DNA from 4 places in the Kitasatospora sp. NPDC056446 genome. Region 4 is predicted to be linked to each of the others. Evidence: riboswitches for the same ligand, from Rfam matches in the RefSeq annotation. Region 4 holds a riboswitch; each other region holds the start of a gene.
The links. Region 4 has a riboswitch for cobalamin ahead of ACFQ6N_RS01070 (ABC transporter substrate-binding protein). Riboswitches for the same ligand answer to the same signal wherever they lie in the genome.

Region 1 (4,448 bases), on a different contig from region 4:
TGACGATCCGCGCGCCCTCGTCGACCGCCGCCTCCGCCACCTCGGCGCGCATGCTGTCGACGCTCACCAGGACGCCCCGCCGGGCGAGGCCCCGCACCACCGGGAGGACCCGGGCGAGTTCCTCCTCGACCGGCACCCGGCGGGCGCCGGGGCGGGTCGACTCCCCGCCCACGTCCACGATGTCGGCGCCCCGGGCGACCAGCGCGAGTCCGTGCTCGACCGCCCGGCCCGGGTCCAGCCAGTCGCCGCCGTCCGAGAAGGAGTCGGGCGTGACGTTGAGGATTCCCATCACCGCGCAGCGGCCCCAGTCGGGCAGGCCCGGTACGGAGGGAGGGCCCGGCAGGGCGGCAGGGCCAAGAGGTGCGGCAGGGCCAAGCAGGGCGGCAGGGCCAAGCAGTGCGTGCGGCTGTCTTTCCATGTCCCCATTCGGCTCTTCGGAGGATTCCACCGCCGTCCGGCGGTACGGGAGTTCGGCACCGCCACAGGGGCGGGCGCGGCACCGGCGCCGCGCCCGCCCCTGGGCTCCCGCGCCCGGCGGGTCAGCCGGCGAGTTCCTCGCGCAGGCGGCGGGCGGCGTCCACCAGGCTGTCCAGTGAGGCCCGGGTCTCCGGCCAGCCCCGGGTCTTCAGGCCGCAGTCGGGGTTGACCCACAGCCGCTCGGCCGGGATCGCGGCGAGCCCGGCCCGCAGCAGGGCGACCACCTCGTCGGTGTCCGGGACGCGCGGGGAGTGGATGTCCCAGACGCCGGGGCCGACCTCGCGCGGGTAGCCGGCCCGGGCGAGTTCGCCGGCGACCTCCATGTGGGAGCGGGTGGCCTCCAGGGAGATGACGTCCGCGTCGAGTTCGTCGATCGCGGTCATGATCGCGCCGAACTCGGCGTAGCACATGTGGGTGTGGATCTGGGTGTCGGAGCGGACCCCGGAGGTGGCCAGGCGGAAGGCCTCGGTGGCCCAGTCCAGGTAGGCCGGGCGGTCGGCGGCGCGCAGCGGGAGGGTCTCGCGCAGGGCCGGTTCGTCGACCTGGACGACGGCGGCGCCGGCGGCGTCCAGGTCGGTGACCTCGTCGCGCAGGGCCAGGGCGACCTGGCGGGCGGTGTCGGCGAGCGGCTGGTCGTCGCGGACGAAGGACCAGGCGAGCATGGTGACCGGGCCGGTGAGCATGCCCTTGACCGGGCGGCGGGTGAGGCCCTGCGCGTACTCGAACCAGTCGACGGTCATCGGGTGCGGGCGGGAGATGTCCCCGGCGAGGACCGGCGGGCGTACGTAGCGGGTGCCGTAGGACTGCACCCAGCCGTGCCGGGTGGCGAGGTAGCCGGTGAGCTGCTCGGCGAAGTACTGGACCATGTCGTTGCGTTCGGGTTCGCCGTGGACGAGGACGTCCAGGCCGGCCTTCTCCTGGTAGGCGACGACCTCGCGGACCTCGGCCGCCATCCGCTCGCGGTAGGCGGCGCCGTCGATCCGACCCGCCGTCAGATCGGCTCGGGCCAGTCGAAGTTCGGTGGTCTGCGGGAAGGAACCGATCGTGGTGGTCGGCAGCAGCGGCAGGCCGAGCCGGACGCTCTGGGCCTCGGCGCGTACGGGGTAGGGATCGGCGCGGCGGGCGTCGTCGGCGGTGACGGCGGCGGTGCGGGCGCGCACGGCCGGGTCGCGGGTGATGGGCGAGTTGGCGCGGGAGGCCAGGTCGGCGCGGTTGGCGGCGCGTTCGGCGGTGATGGCGCCGGTGCCTTCGCGCAGGCCGCGGGCGAGCAGCGCGGCCTCGGCGGCCTTCTGCCGGGCGAAGGCGAGCCAGCGGGCGATCTGCGGGTCCAACTCCCGTTCGGCGGTGGCGTCCAGGGGGACGTGCAGCAGCGAGCAGGAGGGCGCGACGTCGACGGTTCCGGCGAGGCCGAGCAGGGTCGCCAGGGTGGCGAGCGACTTCTCCAGGTCGTTGATCCAGATGTTGCGGCCGTCGATGACGCCGGCCACCAGGCGCTTGCCGGGCAGGCCGCCGACGGCGGCGAGGTCGTCCAGGTTGGCGGCGGCCGGGCCGGTGAAGTCCAGGGCCAGGCCCTCGACCGGGGCCTTGGCCAGCACGGGCAGGGCCTCGCCGAGCCGGTCGAAGTAGCTCGCGACCAGCAGCTTCGGCCGGTCGGCCAGGGCCCCCAGGTCGCGGTAGGCGCGGGCGGCGGCGTTCAGTTCGGCCGGGGTGCGGTCCTGGACGAGCGCGGGCTCGTCCAGCTGCACCCACCCGGCGCCGGCCGCCTTCAACTCTGCGAGCAGCCGGGCGTAGACGGGCAGCAGCCGGTCCAGCAGCGTGATCGGCTGGAAGTCGGCCGCCACCCCCGGGGCCGGCTTGGCGAGCAGCAGGTAGGTGACCGGCCCGACCAGCACCGGCCGGGCGTCATGGCCGAGCGCGAGCGCCTCCCGCAGCTCCCCGACCGCCTTGGCCGGGTTCGCCGCGAACTCGGTATCCGGCCCCAACTCGGGCACCAGGTAGTGGTAGTTGGTGTCGAACCACTTCGTCATCTCCAGCGGCGCGACGTCCTGCGTGCCGCGCGCCATGGCGAAGTACCCGTCCAGCGGGTCGGCCTCGACGGCCGCGCGGTGGCGGGCCGGGATCGCGCCGACGGCGACCGTCGTGTCCAGCACGTGGTCGTAGAGCGAGGAGTCGCCGGTGGGGACCTCCTCGATCCCGGCGTCGGCGAGCTGCTGCCAGTTCTCCCGGCGCAGTTCGGCGGCGGCAGTCAGCAGGGCCTCCGCCGTGACGGCGCCCTTCCAGTAGCCCTCGATCGCCTTCTTCAGTTCCCGGTTGCGGCCCTGGCGGGGGTAGCCGTGCACGGTGGCGAGGGTTGCCGCCGCTGCGGACTTCGTGGTCAAGGGACTCTCCTTCGCGAGCCTGTTTCCTCACATACCCGGCGACGGGAGGAGGACGCGAAGGGATGACGAACCGGACGGGTGCCCGCACACGGGCACGACTCCGCCAGGTATGGTCGCCGACCCGCCCTCGGGATCACCGGATGGCCGCGCGCGAACGGTCGCGCACGGGCAGTGGCAGGTCTTCGGACTCGCGGGCACACCCGCCCTGGCTCCAGGACAGGCACCTACTGGCCGTCGCTTCCCAGACCCTCCCGGGCCCAGTGCGTATGACGGCGGTCGTTCCCACTCACCGCTGCGGGGCAGTCCCGGATTCCCACCGGGTTCCCTCTTGCGACGCGCCTGCCTGGCGGACAGGGCGAACCAGCTGCGCGGCCAGCTTAGAGTGCGTACGGCGTTCCGGACAGCGGGTTCCGGGATCCTGTCCGAAGGATGGACACCACCCCGCGGGCCCGGCGGACCGGCGGCCGGCTGACGCTCAGTCCACGGCGACGGCAGTGAACTCGGCCGTGTGGACCGTGTCGCCGTGCTTGAAGTCGAGGTAGAGCCGGTACGGGCCCGCGGTGGGGGCGACGGCGTGGAAGGTGACGTCCGGGCCGGGCGCGGTGGCGCCGTCGCCGGGCTCCCCGTTCGGGTGGACGTGCAGGTAGGCGAGGTCGGCGGCGCGCAGGGCGACCAGGTGGCCGTAGGCCGCGAGGTAGGGCTGGAGGTCGGTGACCGGGGAGCCGTCGCGGGCGACCAGGAAGGTCAGCGGCGCGCCCCGCCCGGCGGCCAACTGCCCGGCCAGGGTGACGGTGTAGCCGTCGACGTCGGCGGTCGCGGCGGGCTCGGGCAGCGGGCGGTCGGCGGACCCGCCGGGGAGGGCGACGTCCACGCCGAGGGTCAGCGGGGCCGCGCCGACGGCCTTGAAGTCGGCGTACACGTGGTAGGCGGCGGGCCCGTCGAAGGGGGTGGCCACCCGCCAGGTGCCGTCGGCGTCCAGCTCGGGGTGGACGTGGCGGTAGCCGGAGAGGTCGCGGCGCACCACGATCAGGTGCAGCAGCGCCTCGTGCTGGGGCTCGTACGCGGTGACGGGCTCGCCGTCGGCGCCGGTGATGCGGAAGGTGAACTCGCCGTCGGGGCCGACGGTCTCCGGCACCAGGGTGAAGCCCTGGTCGGAGGCCGTCAGCCCCTGCGGGGCGCCGTGCCCGGCGTGGTGGCCGTGGTCCGCGTTCCCGTCGTGCCCGTCGTGCCCGGCGTGCCCGTGGTGCTCGGCGTGCCCATGGTTCCCGTGGTTCTCGTGTGACTCATGGTGCTGGTGGTGCTGGTGCGTGTTCATGCGGACAACTGTGGCGCGGCGGAGACGAGTTGTCCATGGACATATCGCCCGATCTCCATACCCCCCATGGGCATACCCGATCCACTCCGCGCCGGGCCCGGCCGGCCGGTCGGCTCCCGCCTACGACCCGGCCCCCTCCTCCCGGTGGCGCCACCGCACCGGGTCGACGGCCTCCGTGGCTCCCCGGGCGGTCCGCACCAGCGGCCGGTACCCCGCGCAGGAGAGCACCAGCATCTCGTTGTCGCCCGGCTGGAACTCGTACGCCACCCGCTCCACCC
Region 2 (4,448 bases), on a different contig from region 4:
TCCGCGTCGTAGCCGAGCCGGCGCCGGACGACCTCGGCGCGCTCGGCCGGGTCCCGGGTGGCGGCGATCTCGACGGTCAGGCCGAAGCGGTCGAGCAGCTGCGGACGCAGCTCGCCCTCCTCCGGGTTCATCGTGCCGACCAGCAGGAACCGGGCCGCGTGCCGCACCGACACGCCTTCGCGCTCGACGTACGAGCGGCCCATCGCGGCGGCGTCCAGCAGCAGGTCCACCACGTGGTCCTGGAGCAGGTTGACCTCGTCGATGTAGAGCACGCCGCGGTGCGCCTTGGCGAGCAGCCCGGGTTCGTAGGCCTTGACGCCCTCGGCCAGCGCGCGCTCCAGGTCGAGCGAGCCGACGATCCGGTCCTCGGCCACGCCGACCGGCAACTCGACCAGCTGGGAGGGCCGTTCGTGGCTCCCGGGGGCGTCGTGCGGCCCGTCCGGGCAGTGCGGGTCCGGCGCGGCCGGGTCGCAGGCGAACCGGCAGTCGTCCACGGCGGCGATGGAGGGCAGCAGCCCGGCCAGCGCGCGCACCATGGTCGACTTGGCGGTGCCCTTCTCACCGCGGACCAGCACGCCGCCGACGGCCGGGGAGACCGCGTTCAGCAGCAGCCCGAGCCGAAGGTCGGCCATGCCGACGATCGCGGTGAACGGATAGCGGACGTCACTCATGCGTCACTCCCAGGTGCCCCGGGCGGCAGGTTCGGCAGCGATCCGGCCGCCGGCACCCCGCCCTCGATCAGCTTCCACAGCGCGTCGGTGTCCGCGTGTTCCTCGATCAGGTCGCCCAGCCGGTCCAGCCGGGCCTCGCGCGCTTCGGCGAACGAGGTGTCCGGCGCCGGGACGAACGCCCGGCCCGCCAAGTCGGCGACCTCGCGCAGGAGTTCACGGCGGAAGCCGTCGTTCTCCAGCGCGCCGTGCCAGGTGGTGCCCCAGACCGAGCCGACCCGGCAGCCGTCCAGGCCCTGCCCGTCGCCGTCGGAGAAGAACGGTTCACCGCCCTCGACCGTCACCACCCCGTGGTGGATCTCGTAGCCCTCGACCCGGTGCCCGTACGCCTCGCCGACCGGCCGTGCCAGCACCTTGCCGACGCCGAACCGCACCTCGGCCGGCAGCAGCCCGAGCCCGTCCACGAGGCCGGCCCTGGACTCCACCGCGTCCTCGATCGAGCGCGCCAGCATCTGGTAGCCGCCGCACACCCCGAGGACCGGCAGGCCGGCCGCCGCCCGCGCCTTGAGCACCGGCTCCAGGCCGCGCTCACGCAGCCAGGCGAGGTCCGCCACGGTGGCCCGGGTCCCGGGCAGCACCACCAGGTCGGCGTCGGCCAGCTCCTCCGGCCGGGTCGCCCAGCGCACCAGCACGCCCGGCTCCTGCGCCAGCGCGTCCAGGTCGGTGAAGTTGGACAGCCGGGGGAAGCGCACCACGGCCACCCGCAGGACGTCCGCCCCGAGCGGCCCGCGCCCGTCGACCCGGTCCACCACCGTCGACAGGTCCAGCGAGTCCTCGGCGTCCAGCCACAGCCCGGGCAGCATCGGCAGTGTGCCGAGCACCGGACGGCCGGTCAGCTCGTGCAGCATCTCCAGCCCGGGCGCGAGCAGCCGCGCGTCGCCGCGGAACTTGTTGACGAACCAGCCCGCCACGTGCCGCTGGTCCTCCGCCGACAGCAGGGCCAGCGTCCCGTACATCGCCGCGAACACCCCGCCGCGGTCGATGTCCCCGACCACCACCACGGGCAGCGCGGCGGCCGTGGCCAGGCCCATGTTGGCGATGTCGCGGTCGCGCAGGTTGATCTCGGTCGGCGAGCCGGCGCCCTCGCAGACGACCACGTCGTAGCGCCGGCGCAGGTCGGCCAGGCACTCCAGGGCGCGCTCCAGCAGGACGGGCTTGCGCTCGCGGTAGTCCAGCGCGCCCACCTCGGCGACCGGCCGGCCCAGCAGCACCACCTGGCTGCGGCCGTCCGCGCCGGGCTTGAGCAGCACCGGGTTCATCGCCGCCTCCGCCTCCACCCGGGCGGCCTGCGCCTGCATCGCCTGGGCGCGGCCGATCTCGGCACCGTCGGCGGTGACGAAGGAGTTCAGCGACATGTTCTGTGCCTTGAACGGCGCGACCCGCACGCCCTGGCGGGCCAGCCAGCGGCAGATGCCGGCTGTCACCACGCTCTTTCCGGCGTCCGAGGTCGTCCCCGCGACCAGCAGCGCGTTCGTCATGCCCTTCCCCTCTTCCCCAGGAGCGCGCGCAGCAGGACGTGCCCCGCGACCGTCGTACCCAGCGCCAGCACGCCCACCCGCCGGGAGAGCGCGCAGGCCCGTTCGATGTCGTCCACCGTCACCGGCCGCAGTTCCGCGCCCAGTACCGGCCGGTGCTCGACCCTCTCGCCGTAGCGCAGCGTCCCGCCCAGCCGGACGCCCACCGCGCCCGCGAAGGCGGACTCCGCCTGGCCCGCGTTGGGGCTCGGGTGCGAGGAGCCGTCGCGCCGCCAGACCCGCCAGGCGGTGCCGGGGTGCGGGGCGGCGGCGACCGTCAGCAGCGCCGTCAGCCGGGCGCCCGGCCAGCCCGCCACGTCGTCCAGCCGGGCCGAGGCCCAGCCGAACCGGGCGTAGCGCGGCGAGCGGTGGCCCACCATGGCGTCCAGGGTGTTCACCGCGCGGAACGCCAGCAGCCCGGGCGTGCCCGCCAGGGCACCCCAGGTGAGCGCGTTCACCACGGCGTCGGCGGTGTTCTCGGCCACCGACTCGACCACCGCGCGGGCGATCTGCGGGCCGTCCAGCGCGCTCGGGTCCCGCCCGCACAGGTGCGGCAGCCGTTCCCGGGCCGCCGTCAGGTCGCCGTCGGCCAGCGAGCGGCCGATCGTACGGGCCTCCCGGGTCAGCGAGGTGCCGCCGAGCACCGTCCAGGTCGCGGCCGCGGCCAGCGCCGCCCGGCCCAGCGGGCGCCGGCCCGCCGTACGGTCCAGGGCGAGCGCGCCCGCCGCGACCGCGCCCACGCACAGCGCGGTGTACCCGGCCCCGGCGGCCCGGCCGTCGCGCCACAGCCGCCGCTCCAGCCGGGTCGCCGCGCTACCGAAGAGGGCGACCGGATGGCCCCGGCGGGGGTCGGCGAAGCGGGCGTCGGCGGCGTAGCCGGCCACGGCGCCCAGCGCGTACGCGGCGGCGCGGGCCGCCGGGCGTATCGCGGCCCGGCGCACGGTCACCGGCCGCACGGCGGAAGGCAGCTCAGCGGAAGGCAGACCAGTGGAAGGCGGCCCGTCGGGAGGCCGCTCGGCGGAAGGCAGCCCGTCGGAGGACGACCCGTCGTGGGAGAGCTCGGAGCCCGGCCGGGCGGGGCAGCCTGCATCGCGTGGGTGTCCTCACTCAGGGTCCGCGCCCTGGTTCGACGTAACGGGGGCGAGAGTCTCCTGGCTTCCGGGTCGGACGCACCCCCGGAGCCTTCCGGCGGCTTCTGACGGCCTGCCGTGATGGGCCCCTCCTGTGCGCTGGCGGGCAAGGAGGGAGTTCCGAGCGTGCTCCCCGGTGACAGTGGCGGGACCGCGCCGGACTCGCACCGGCTTCCTCTCCATGCCTCCGATTGGCCCCAGGATCCCATCACGCGGCCGAACCGGGAGTCAACCGAGGTCACGGAGGGGTTGGTCACACGGAACACCCGCTGACGGGCTGTGGGATCGCCCAGCGCGGCACCACCCCGGCCCGGGCCGCTTCGTGCGTTCGGTCGCTGGGGCCGCGCCGTGCTCCGCCCCTACCGTTCGGTGGCATGCGCCGCAGAAAGCCCCCCGCCGCCCAACCCCCGGTGCCGTTCTCGCCGGGGGCCGCCCGCGCCCACCGGGCCGCCCTCGGGCTGACCCCCGAGCAGGTCGCCGAGGGCATGGCCGCGCACGGTGTCCGGCTGCTGCCCGTCCACGTCCTGGCCTGGGAGAACGGCGAGCTGCGCCCCGACGAGGCCGAGTTCATCGCCCTCGCCCGGGCCCTCTGGTGCCCCGCCGTCGTCCTGATGGACACCCGCCCGGTCCGGCTGCGCGACCACCGGATCGCCCGCGAACTCGGCCAGGCCGCCGTCGCCGACCGCACCGGCACCGCCCTTGACGCCTACCGGCAGGCCGAACTGACCGGCCACTGGGACGGCGACGAGGAGCAGACCCGGGCCCTCGCCGAGGCCCTCGGCCTGGGCCTGCCCGAGCTGGTCGAGGCGACCGGCCGCCGCGAGGCCCTGGACCACCTCCTGCGCCAGTGCGTCGCCGGCCGCTGGCAGCCGCACCTGCGCGCCCTCGCCCGTCTCGTCCCGGCCCCCGCCGACACCCTCGCGGCCGCCCTCACCGCCCTCCACCAGGAGCACCACGTCCCCACCCACTGGGGCGCCACCACCCGCGCCGCCCCGCCCCCGACCGCCGACTCCCTCACCCCCCGCTTCTGGCACCTCCTCACCACCGGGCCGACCGGCGGGACGGCCTGACCCGCT
Region 3 (4,448 bases), on a different contig from region 4:
CGTGGTGGGTGAGTTCGTTGCGGGACAGGCCGGCGGAGCTGACCGTGTCGCCGGTGGACTCGGCCACCAGGCGGTTGTAGCCGGCGCCGTGCGGGAGGACGACCAGCCGGGCGTCCAGGCGGTGCATGGAGGAGTGGACGGCACAGGCGACGGCCAGGTCGAAGGGGAGGCGGACGGCGTCCTCCCAGTCCAGGACGGTGTAGCCGGGCAGGTCGTGCAGGTAGTCGTCCAGGGCGCGGTCGGCGAAGACGGAGCCGGGGTTGACGGTGAAGTACCGCTCGATGCCGGCCGGGCTCAGCAGGGCGAGGACGTCCAGGACCCGGGTGGCCGAGGTGAGGGTGCGGGCGACCGCCAGCACGCGGGCCTTGACCGGGTCGGTGTTCCATCGGTCGGCGGGCCAGGCGTGGGGGTGGGACGGCACAGCATGATCGTACTCACCCGGGGTGCGCGCCGGGCGCTGTTCCCCGAGTGTCGGTCAGCCGGCCGCGGCGGTGGGCTCGTGGTGCTCGCCGGCGGCGCATTCGTCGAGGAGGGGGCGCATGCTCTCGTCCACGAGCCGGTAGCGCACCACACGGCCGTCCTTGTCGCCGGTGACCACGCCGGCCGTGCGCAGCAGCCGCAGGGCCTGGGAGACGGCGGGGTCGCGCATGCCGGTGGCGACCGCGAGGTCGGTGACGGCGAGCGGGCCGGCCCGGTGGAGGGCGAGCAGCAGGGCGAGCCGCCCGGGGTCGGCGAGCAGGGAGAACCGCTCGGCCCAGGACCGGACGTGCGCGGTGTCGCCGATCGCGGCGATGGCCTCGCAGACCCGGTGTCCGTCGATGGTGCGGTGGCCCGCGCGTTCGGCCGGTACGAGATGCATGTCCGCATTCTCGCAGGAGCGGGGCTGTGATCCTGGACACCTGCGCAGGTGCGCAGCCTTGCACGGGTCGGGCGCGGCCCCTACGGTGTTCCCCGCCGTGGTGCTCGGGAAGACCGGTGACGGACCCCCAGGGGTCCAAGTCCGGAGCGGCCCTCGCCACTGTGATCGGGTCAGTTCCTTCGTCCGCGAGGGAACGCCGTCCGTGTCCACGACGCCACTGGGTGCCCCGCGCACCTGGGAAGGCGGACTCGGACGTCCCGTAAGCCAGGAGACCGGCCACGGCACTTCACGACGTCATTCCACGAGGTGTTGGAGCGTGATCCGGACATGACCCTGCCCGAAACCGTCGCCGCGGACGCGAAAGCGGTGCCGTCGGCGCTGCCCGCCTTCAGATGGAAGCGCGAGGACACCCTGCGCACCGCCGGATTGATGGGGGTGATCCTGGCCATGCACGTGGTGGCCTTCGGGACGCTCGTCTTCCTGGTGGCCCCCGAGGGGTACACGGTCGGCACCCAGGTCTTCGGGGTGGGCCTGGGCATCACCGCGTACACCCTCGGGATGCGGCACGCCTTCGACGCCGACCACATCGCGGTGATCGACAACACCACCCGCAAGCTGATGGCGGACGGCAAGCGGCCGGTCTCGGTGGGCTTCTGGTTCGCGCTCGGGCACTCCTCGATGGTGGTCATCATGGCCGCCCTGGTGGCGGGCGGCGCGCAGCTGGCGAACACGCTGATGGACGACGAGTCGGCCACCCACAAGTGGCTCGGGCTGGTCGGCACCACGGCCTCCGGCGCCTTCCTCTACCTGATCGGCGCGCTCAACCTGGCGGCGCTGTTCGGCATCCTCAAGGTGTTCCGCTCGATGCGGGCCGGGAAGTTCGACGAGGCGGAGCTGGAGGCGCACCTGGACTCGCGCGGCTTCATGGCCCGGGTGCTGAACCGGGCGACCCGCTCGATCACCCGGCCCGGGCAGATGTTCCCGGTCGGCATGGTGCTGGGGCTGGGCTTCGACACCGCGACCGAGGTCACCCTGATGGTGATGGCCGGCTCGGGCGCGGCCGCCGGGCTGCCCTGGTACGCGATCGTCTGCCTGCCGCTGCTGTTCGCGGCCGGGATGAGCCTGTTCGACACCCTGGACGGGACGTTCATGAACTTCGCGTACCAGTGGGCCTTCTCCAACCCGGTGCGCAAGGTCTACTACAACCTGACCATCACCGGGCTGTCGATCGCGGTGGCCTTCATCATCGGCACCATCGAGCTGGTCGGGGTGCTGCACGAGAAGTTCGACCTGACCGACCCGGTGACCGGCTGGATCGCGAACATCTCGCTGGACAACGTCGGCTACGCGATCGCCGGGCTGTTCGTGGTGGTCTGGGCGCTGGCGATCGGCTACTGGAAGCTCGCCAAGGTCGAGAAGCGCTGGGTGCCCGAAGGGTCGTGAGCGCGTCCCCGCGGAACGGCGCCTCCCCGGCCGGGGAGGCGCCGTTCCGGCGTTCAGCGCTCTTCGCGGAAGTCGACGTGCCGGCCCGCGACCGGGTCGTACTTGCGCAGGACGATGCGGTCCGGGTCGTTGCGGCGGTTCTTGCGGGTCACGTACGTGAACCCGGTGCCGGCGGTGGAGCGGAGCTTGATCACGGGGCGCAGTTCGCTGCGGGCCATGGGGTGTCCTCCTGGGGCCTGGGGTGCTGGGTCGGGTGCTGGACCGGAACCGTACACCGAAATGGAATTCATTTTCATCTGGTGTAACGTGAGCCCTGTCCCCGCCCATTCCCGGACGCCAGGGAGCACCCATGTCCGCCCACTGCCAACTCACCGGCCGCCGCCCCGGGTTCGGCAACGCGATCTCGCACTCGCACCGCCGCACCAGCCGCCGCTTCGACCCCAACATCCAGCGCAAGCGCTACTGGCTGCCCGGCGAGGGCCGCTACGTCCGGCTCACGCTGAGCGCCAAGGGCATCCGCACCGTCGACTCGATCGGCGTCGCCGCCGCCGTCGCCCGCATCCGGGCCCGGGGGGAGAAGGTCTGATGGCCAAGCGGAGCAAGATCGTCAAGAACGAGCGGCGGCGCGCGATCGTCGCGCGGTACGCGCGGCGCCGGGCCGAACTCAAGCGCACCATCGCCCACCCCGGCACCGCCGCCGCCGAACGGGCCGCCGCACAGGCCGAACTCGCCCGCCAACCACGGGACGCCAGTGCCACCCGGATCCGCAACCGGGACGCCGTGGACGGCCGCCCCCGCGGCTACCTGCGCGCCTTCGGCCTCTCCCGGATCAACCTGCGCGGGCAGGCCCACGCCGGGTACCTGCCGGGCGTCCGCAAGGCGAGCTGGTGAGCGGGGTGTCCGGCTCGCCGGACGGGATCAAGCTGCCGGTGGTCGTCGTCGCCGGCCTGCACGCCGACGAACGCCGGGCCGCCGTACGGGAACTGGCCGCCGCCGCGGTGGACGCGGTGGTGCTGCGGCACGACCTGCGGGACGCCTCGCTCGGCCTGGTCCACCGCGAACTCCTGGACGCGGCAGGGCCGTTCGACGTGGACGACGTGCCGCTCGCCAACGACTGCCCGTGCTGCGCCCTGCGCGAGGACCTGCTGCCCCGGCTGCTGGAGATCGCCGACGAGGGCCGGTACGGTCTCGCGATCGTCGAGCTGTGGGGCGGCAGCGACCCGCACCCGGCCGTCGAGGTGATCGCCGCGGGGGAGGTGGACGGGCGGCGACTCGCGGACGCGGTCGAACTGGCGGGCGTGGTCACCGCCGTCGACCCGGACCGGCTGGTCGGCGAACTCTCCGTCCCCGACGACCTGGCCGAGCACGGACAGCACACCGCCGCCCGGGACGAACGCACCCGCGCGGAGGCGCTCGCCCACCAGATCGAGTACGCCACCACCCTCGCCGTGCCGCGCGCCACGGCGCACGCGCCGGGGCTCGCACTGCTGCGCCAGCTCCACGCCCCCGCCCGGGTCGTCCGGCTCGGCACCGGCACGCTCACCCGGGCCGCGCTCGGCGGCTTCGACGTCGCCGCCGCCCGGGACCGGGTCAACCCGGCGATCGCGCTGCTGCCGCAGGAACGGGACGAGGCGGGCGTCGCCACCCTGGTGTGGGAGCGCCGCAGGCCGCTGCACCCGGAGCGGCTGCACCGGGCGCTGGAACTGCTCGTCCCGGCGGCGCAGCGCAGCCGCGGCAGGTTCTGGCTGGCCAACCGGCCCGAACTGATGCTGGCCTGGGACGCGGCCGGGGCGAACCTCGCGGTCGAGGAGTGCGGGCCCTGGCTCACCGCCCTGCCCGACGCGGCCTGGGACCTCTACCCGCCCGCGCGCCGGGCCGCCGCCGCCCTGGACTGGCACCCCCTGCACGGCGATCGGGTCCAGCAGCTCAGCTTCACCGCCGAGGGGCTGGACGCCGACGGCATCACCGCCCTGCTGGACTCCTGCCTGCTCACCGACGCCGAACTCGCCGCCGGCGAACCCGGCTGGAAGGCCCTGCCCGACGCCTTCCGGGACCTGCTCGACCCCGTCCACTGACCCGACCCCGACCCCGACCCCGACCCCGACCCCGACCACTGACCCGACCCCGACCACCGAACGGAGCTCCC
Region 4 (4,448 bases):
CGCGGCAGCCGCAACTGCCAGACGATCTGGTCGTCCAGCAGCGTCACCTGCGGGTCGCCCAGACCGAGACGGCGCAGCACGACGTCGATCACCGTCCCGACCGGTTCGTGCCGCGAGCCCACGGCGAGGCCGAGCAGCACGGTGGCCAGGAGCAGGGCCGCGCCGACGGCCAGGGCCGCCGGGGGGGGGGCCCCCCCCCCGGGGGCCCCCCCGGGCGGCCGCCGCGCGGGCCGGGGCGGGGGCGGCGGGGCCCGGACCGGCGGGCCGCGCGACGGCGGGGTGGGGTGCGTCGGGGTGGGGCGCGGCGGGGTGGGGCGCGGTCATGAACCCGGGTGCAGTCGGCCCAGCCCCGCGGACACCCGGGCGGCGCCGTCGGCGAGCAGGACGCCGGGGGTCGACTCCGAGAACGGCACCACCACGAAGGCCTTGCGCTGTACGGCGGTGAGCTTGCCCAGCACCGGGTCGTTCGTCAGGTAGTCGATCTTGGACTGGGCCGTGTCCCAGCCGGCGTCCGCGACCACGATGGCGTCCGGGTCCGCCGCGACGACCTTCTCCCAGCTGACGTTCTGCCAGCCGCCGGGCAGGTCCGCGAAGACGTTGCGGGCGCCCACGGCGTCCAGCACGAGCTGGGGCCCGCCGTGGCCCGCGCCGACGAACGGCGCCTTGGTGTCCGAGTCGAACCACAGGACCTTCGGGTCCTTGCCCGCGGCCGCCGCCGTGAACCCGGCGAGCTGCTGCTCCTGCTGCTGCCGGATCGCGGTGGCCCGCTCCGTGACACCGAAGACCCTGGCGACGTCGTCCAGTTCGCCCCACACCGCCTGCCAGGTCGGCGGCGGCACCTGGCTCTTGTCCGAGCAGCCGAACGGGGACAGGTACGACGGGATGCCCTGGCCGCGCAGCTCCTCCCGGGTGCCCGCGACCTTGGCGGTGAAGGCGCTGGAGTAGGAGGCGTACAGGAAGTCGGGACGGGCCGCGAGGAGCTTCTCCTTCGTCGGGTAGTCCTTGGAGAGCACCGGGACGGAGTCGTAGGCCGCCTTCCACTTCTCCGGGACGGCGTCGTCGAGGTAGGCGGTACCGGCCATCCGGGACTGCAGGCCGAGCGCCAGGGCGACCTCGGTGGCCCCCTGGTTGAGCGTCACCAGCCGGTCGGGCGGCGCGCCGACCGTCACGGTGGTCCCGCAGTTGTCCACGCTGACCGGCGCGGCGCTGCCGGTCGTCCCGCCGGAGGCGACGGGTGCGGGGGCGCCCGCGCAGGCTCCCAGCACGCCGACGGATAGCAGGGCCGCGACCGCCCGGCCGACATGTGTGCCGACACGTGTCGGACCTGTGGGACGTACAGAACGTATGGGACGTACAGAACGTATGGGACGAACTGATCGCATGGACGGCATGGATCGTAGGGATCGGACCGGATGCGGGTACGGCAGATCGCTGGGCACGTGTTCTCCAAAACCCTCGTGGAACATGTCGCGCCGTGGCCGGTCTCCTGGCTTCCGCATCGACGTGCCGCGGCCGACCTTCCCAAGCGGCTCTTCCAGCCCGCCCAGTGGTCCCGACCGCTGGGAAAGCCGGTCGGCGAGGGCCGCGGTACTCCGCGGCAACAGTGGCGAGGGCCGCACCGGACTCAGACCGGTTTCCCGTACACCACGGCGTTGGCACGCTATCAGGCACGGTCAGGCCGGTGAGGGCCAGGTCACGGGATGATCGTCTGGATCGCTCGTGGGGGGTGGCGGATGGACCGGCCTGACGGCCCGTCCGGTGCCGCCGGTCAGGTGCGCGCGTCCGGTGCGCCGGTCAGGGCCGCCGGACGGCCGCCTCGTCCAGCGACAGGGTCCGCGCGGTGGCGTCGACCGTCGCCCGCACGCCGAGCGGCAGCGGCAGGTTCGGCCCGGCGTGGCCGAACTCCACCTGCCCGAGCACCGGCAGGTCCCGGTCGCCGACCACGTCCAGCACGACCTCGCGCAGCGCCGGGACGTCCGTGCCGCAGCCGGCGGCGGCCACCTGGTGCGGCACGCCGACGACCATCCCCGCGATCCGGTCGAGCACCCCGGCGAGGCGCAGCACGTGCAGGTCGTGCCAGAGGGCCGACAGCGGGCGGTCCACCTCCTCCCAGAAGAGCAGCGCGCCGTCGAAGCGCTCGGCCGGCAGGGCGAAGGGTGTCGCCTGAAGGGCCACCAGGCGGCCGAGCAGCCCGCCGATCAGCGGTCCGCTCGCCCGCCCGGCCCGCCAGCACTCCCAGGAGGCGGAGGCCGGCAGCGGCCCGAGCGGCTCGGCCGCCGACAGCAGCCGGCCGTAGACCCCGGCGAGCTCCGCCCGGCGGGCGGCCGTGGCCGCGCTCTGCCAGGAGCCGCCCAGGCCGTAGGTCGCCATGTCGCCGTGTATGCCGACCAGCCCCGTCCTGCCGAACAGTGCCAGGTGGACCAGTGAGAGGTCGCTGCAGCCCAGGAACGGCTTGGGGTCGGCCCGTACCGCGTCCATGTCCAGCAGGTCCAGGTAGCCGACCGCGGCCTGGCCGCCGGTGTGGGCCACGATCGCCCGGACCTCGGGGTCGCGCAGCAGGCCGTTGAACTCCGCGGCCTGCTCGGCCGGTGACCCGGCGGCCCACCAGCGCCGACGGCCGCCGCTCGTGGCCGGGGTGCGGTGCACCCGGAACCCCCACTCCCGCAGCTCCGCCACTCCACGGGCCAGCAGCGCCGCGGCGTCGTCCTCCAGCGGCCCGGACGGCGCCGACACGACGACCAGGTCGCCGGGCGCCAGCGCGCGCGGCCGGAGCGGGCCGTCCTGCCGTCCGGTAAATTCGAACGCGTTGTCGATTGCCGTCATGCGGCCTGTCTACCAGACGGGTCCGACAGTCGGGTGCGGCAGCCGGACCCGGGCCCGGTGTCCGCCGCGTGCCCCGGGCGCATCGGGCGGTGCCGTCGGCGCGGTCGGGAAGCACGCGGGAGCCGAGGGGTCAGCGTGCCGTGGGGAAGGCGGCGCGCAGCGCGGATCCCCGGGTGACGAACGCGACCCGGATGACGGGCAGCACGCAGACCGCCTGCATCACGGCGTACCAGAGCGGGCAGACACCCGGGATCAGATCGACGCCGACGATCGCGATCGGCATGATGACGGCGAGGGCGCTCACGCGATCGAAGGCCCGTCGGGATCCCCGGGAGGCGGAGACGGTGATCCGGTGGATCAGCACGGCGACCACGGGCAGCAGGGCTGCCCGGACCCACATGAACGTGTTCACCGTGTGACCGCCGGACACCGCGACGACCGCGACGACCGCGAGGAGGGCGACGGCGCTGAGCGCGCCGTAGATCTTGACACTGTTCTTCACCGTGTCGAAGGCTTCCTGGGTGCGGGGGCTGTCGAGGAGTGCCGTCCCGGCCGTGTTCTCGTTGGTTTCCATGCTCACCGACGTTAGGAAGCGCCGGGCCGACGCGGTATCCGGCTGGACCCACGGGTGGGTGGGGGTAGCCCCACTCCCCGGCCGACCACGGCCTCGGCGGGCTCCGCGCGGTGCACAGTGGGAGCACCGGACGGAAAGCGAAGGAAGAGTCATGAGACAGCTGGGTTCGTGGGCGGCGCGCGTCGGCGTGGGGTTCGTACGGGCGTGCGTCGTGGCGGCCGTCAGCATGCTGGTCCCGGCCGTGTGGGCCGCCGCCGTGGCGCTGGGGATCTGGTGGGGCGCGGGAAACCCGTGGTCGTGGCTGGCGCCGGTCGTGCTGGTGAGCGTGGGCACGCTCGCCCTGTCCCGCCCGGTCTGCCGGATGGTCCGCTTCCTCGTCGCGAGGTGGACGGCCACCGTCATCCCCGCCGGATACCGGCAGGCCGGGCCGGTGACGCGGATGTCAACCGGGTACTGGTGGAACGGCTTCGGCTACGAGCGCACCCGCCGCGACGCCCTCATGGACCAGAAGTGGCGGGTCCGGTGGAGCGACCCCGCCAACTGGCGCGACCTGCGGTTCACGGCCGTCGCGCCGCTCACCGCGGGCCTGGTCGCCGCCCTCCCGCCGGCCGGGGTGGCCGCAGCGGCCCTCGGGCTCGCCCGGCCGGAGCCCGCCGCGCGCCTCGCCGCACTGCTCGGCCTGGTCGTGGCCGTCGCCGGCGCCCCGTACGCCTGGCGGTGTGTCGAGCCGGTGGCCGTCCGCTTCCTGCGCCCGTCACCCGCGATGGCGCTGGCGGACCGGGTGGACGAACTGACCGCCCAGCGCGCGGATGCGACGGTCGCCCAGGCCGCCGAGATCCGCCGGATCGAGCGGGACCTGCACGACGGGGCGCAGGCCCGCCTGGTCGGGCTCGGGCTCTCGCTGGCGACCGCGGAGAAGCTGATGGAAACCAACCCGGACCAGGCCAGGACGCTGATGCGGGACGCGCGGGCCGCTGCCACCGCGTCACTGACCGAACTCCGCGACCTGGTCCAGGGAATCAACCCGCCCGTGCTGAGCGACCGCGGGCTC

Region 1: linked by a shared signal. The riboswitch ahead of metE (5-methyltetrahydropteroyltriglutamate--homocysteine S-methyltransferase) and the one ahead of ACFQ6N_RS01070 (ABC transporter substrate-binding protein) in region 4 are both predicted to bind cobalamin.
Region 2: linked by a shared signal. The riboswitch ahead of ACFQ6N_RS31610 (cobalamin biosynthesis protein) and the one ahead of ACFQ6N_RS01070 (ABC transporter substrate-binding protein) in region 4 are both predicted to bind cobalamin.
Region 3: linked by a shared signal. The riboswitch ahead of ACFQ6N_RS13565 (HoxN/HupN/NixA family nickel/cobalt transporter) and the one ahead of ACFQ6N_RS01070 (ABC transporter substrate-binding protein) in region 4 are both predicted to bind cobalamin.

What each region holds. Positions count from the first base shown of each region.
Region 1 covers NZ_JBHTRF010000045.1:52,625-57,072, reverse strand. The annotation lists gene folP (dihydropteroate synthase) at 1-289, opposite strand, end outside; gene metE (5-methyltetrahydropteroyltriglutamate--homocysteine S-methyltransferase) at 540-2,855, opposite strand; cobalamin riboswitch at 3,011-3,235, opposite strand; gene ACFQ6N_RS25710 (hypothetical protein) at 3,331-4,170, opposite strand; gene ACFQ6N_RS25705 (methyltransferase domain-containing protein) at 4,291-4,448, opposite strand, start outside.
Region 2 covers NZ_JBHTRF010000071.1:3,418-7,865, reverse strand. The annotation lists gene ACFQ6N_RS31620 (putative cobaltochelatase) at 1-671, opposite strand, end outside; gene ACFQ6N_RS31615 (cobyric acid synthase) at 668-2,206, opposite strand; gene ACFQ6N_RS31610 (cobalamin biosynthesis protein) at 2,203-3,189, opposite strand; cobalamin riboswitch at 3,387-3,551, opposite strand; gene ACFQ6N_RS31605 (helix-turn-helix domain-containing protein) at 3,747-4,442, shown strand.
Region 3 covers NZ_JBHTRF010000017.1:122,497-126,944, forward strand. The annotation lists gene ACFQ6N_RS13555 (hypothetical protein) at 1-421, opposite strand, end outside; gene ACFQ6N_RS13560 (ArsR/SmtB family transcription factor) at 476-859, opposite strand; cobalamin riboswitch at 941-1,155, shown strand; gene ACFQ6N_RS13565 (HoxN/HupN/NixA family nickel/cobalt transporter) at 1,187-2,302, shown strand; gene rpmG (50S ribosomal protein L33) at 2,356-2,520, opposite strand; gene rpmB (50S ribosomal protein L28) at 2,652-2,888, shown strand; gene rpsN (30S ribosomal protein S14) at 2,888-3,193, shown strand; gene ACFQ6N_RS13585 (CobW family GTP-binding protein) at 3,190-4,377, shown strand.
Region 4 covers NZ_JBHTRF010000001.1:217,899-222,346, forward strand. The annotation lists gene ACFQ6N_RS01065 (FecCD family ABC transporter permease) at 1-140, opposite strand, end outside; gene ACFQ6N_RS01070 (ABC transporter substrate-binding protein) at 321-1,265, opposite strand; cobalamin riboswitch at 1,459-1,664, opposite strand; gene ACFQ6N_RS01075 (LD-carboxypeptidase) at 1,795-2,823, opposite strand; gene ACFQ6N_RS01080 (hypothetical protein) at 2,954-3,397, opposite strand; gene ACFQ6N_RS01085 (sensor histidine kinase) at 3,549-4,448, shown strand, end outside.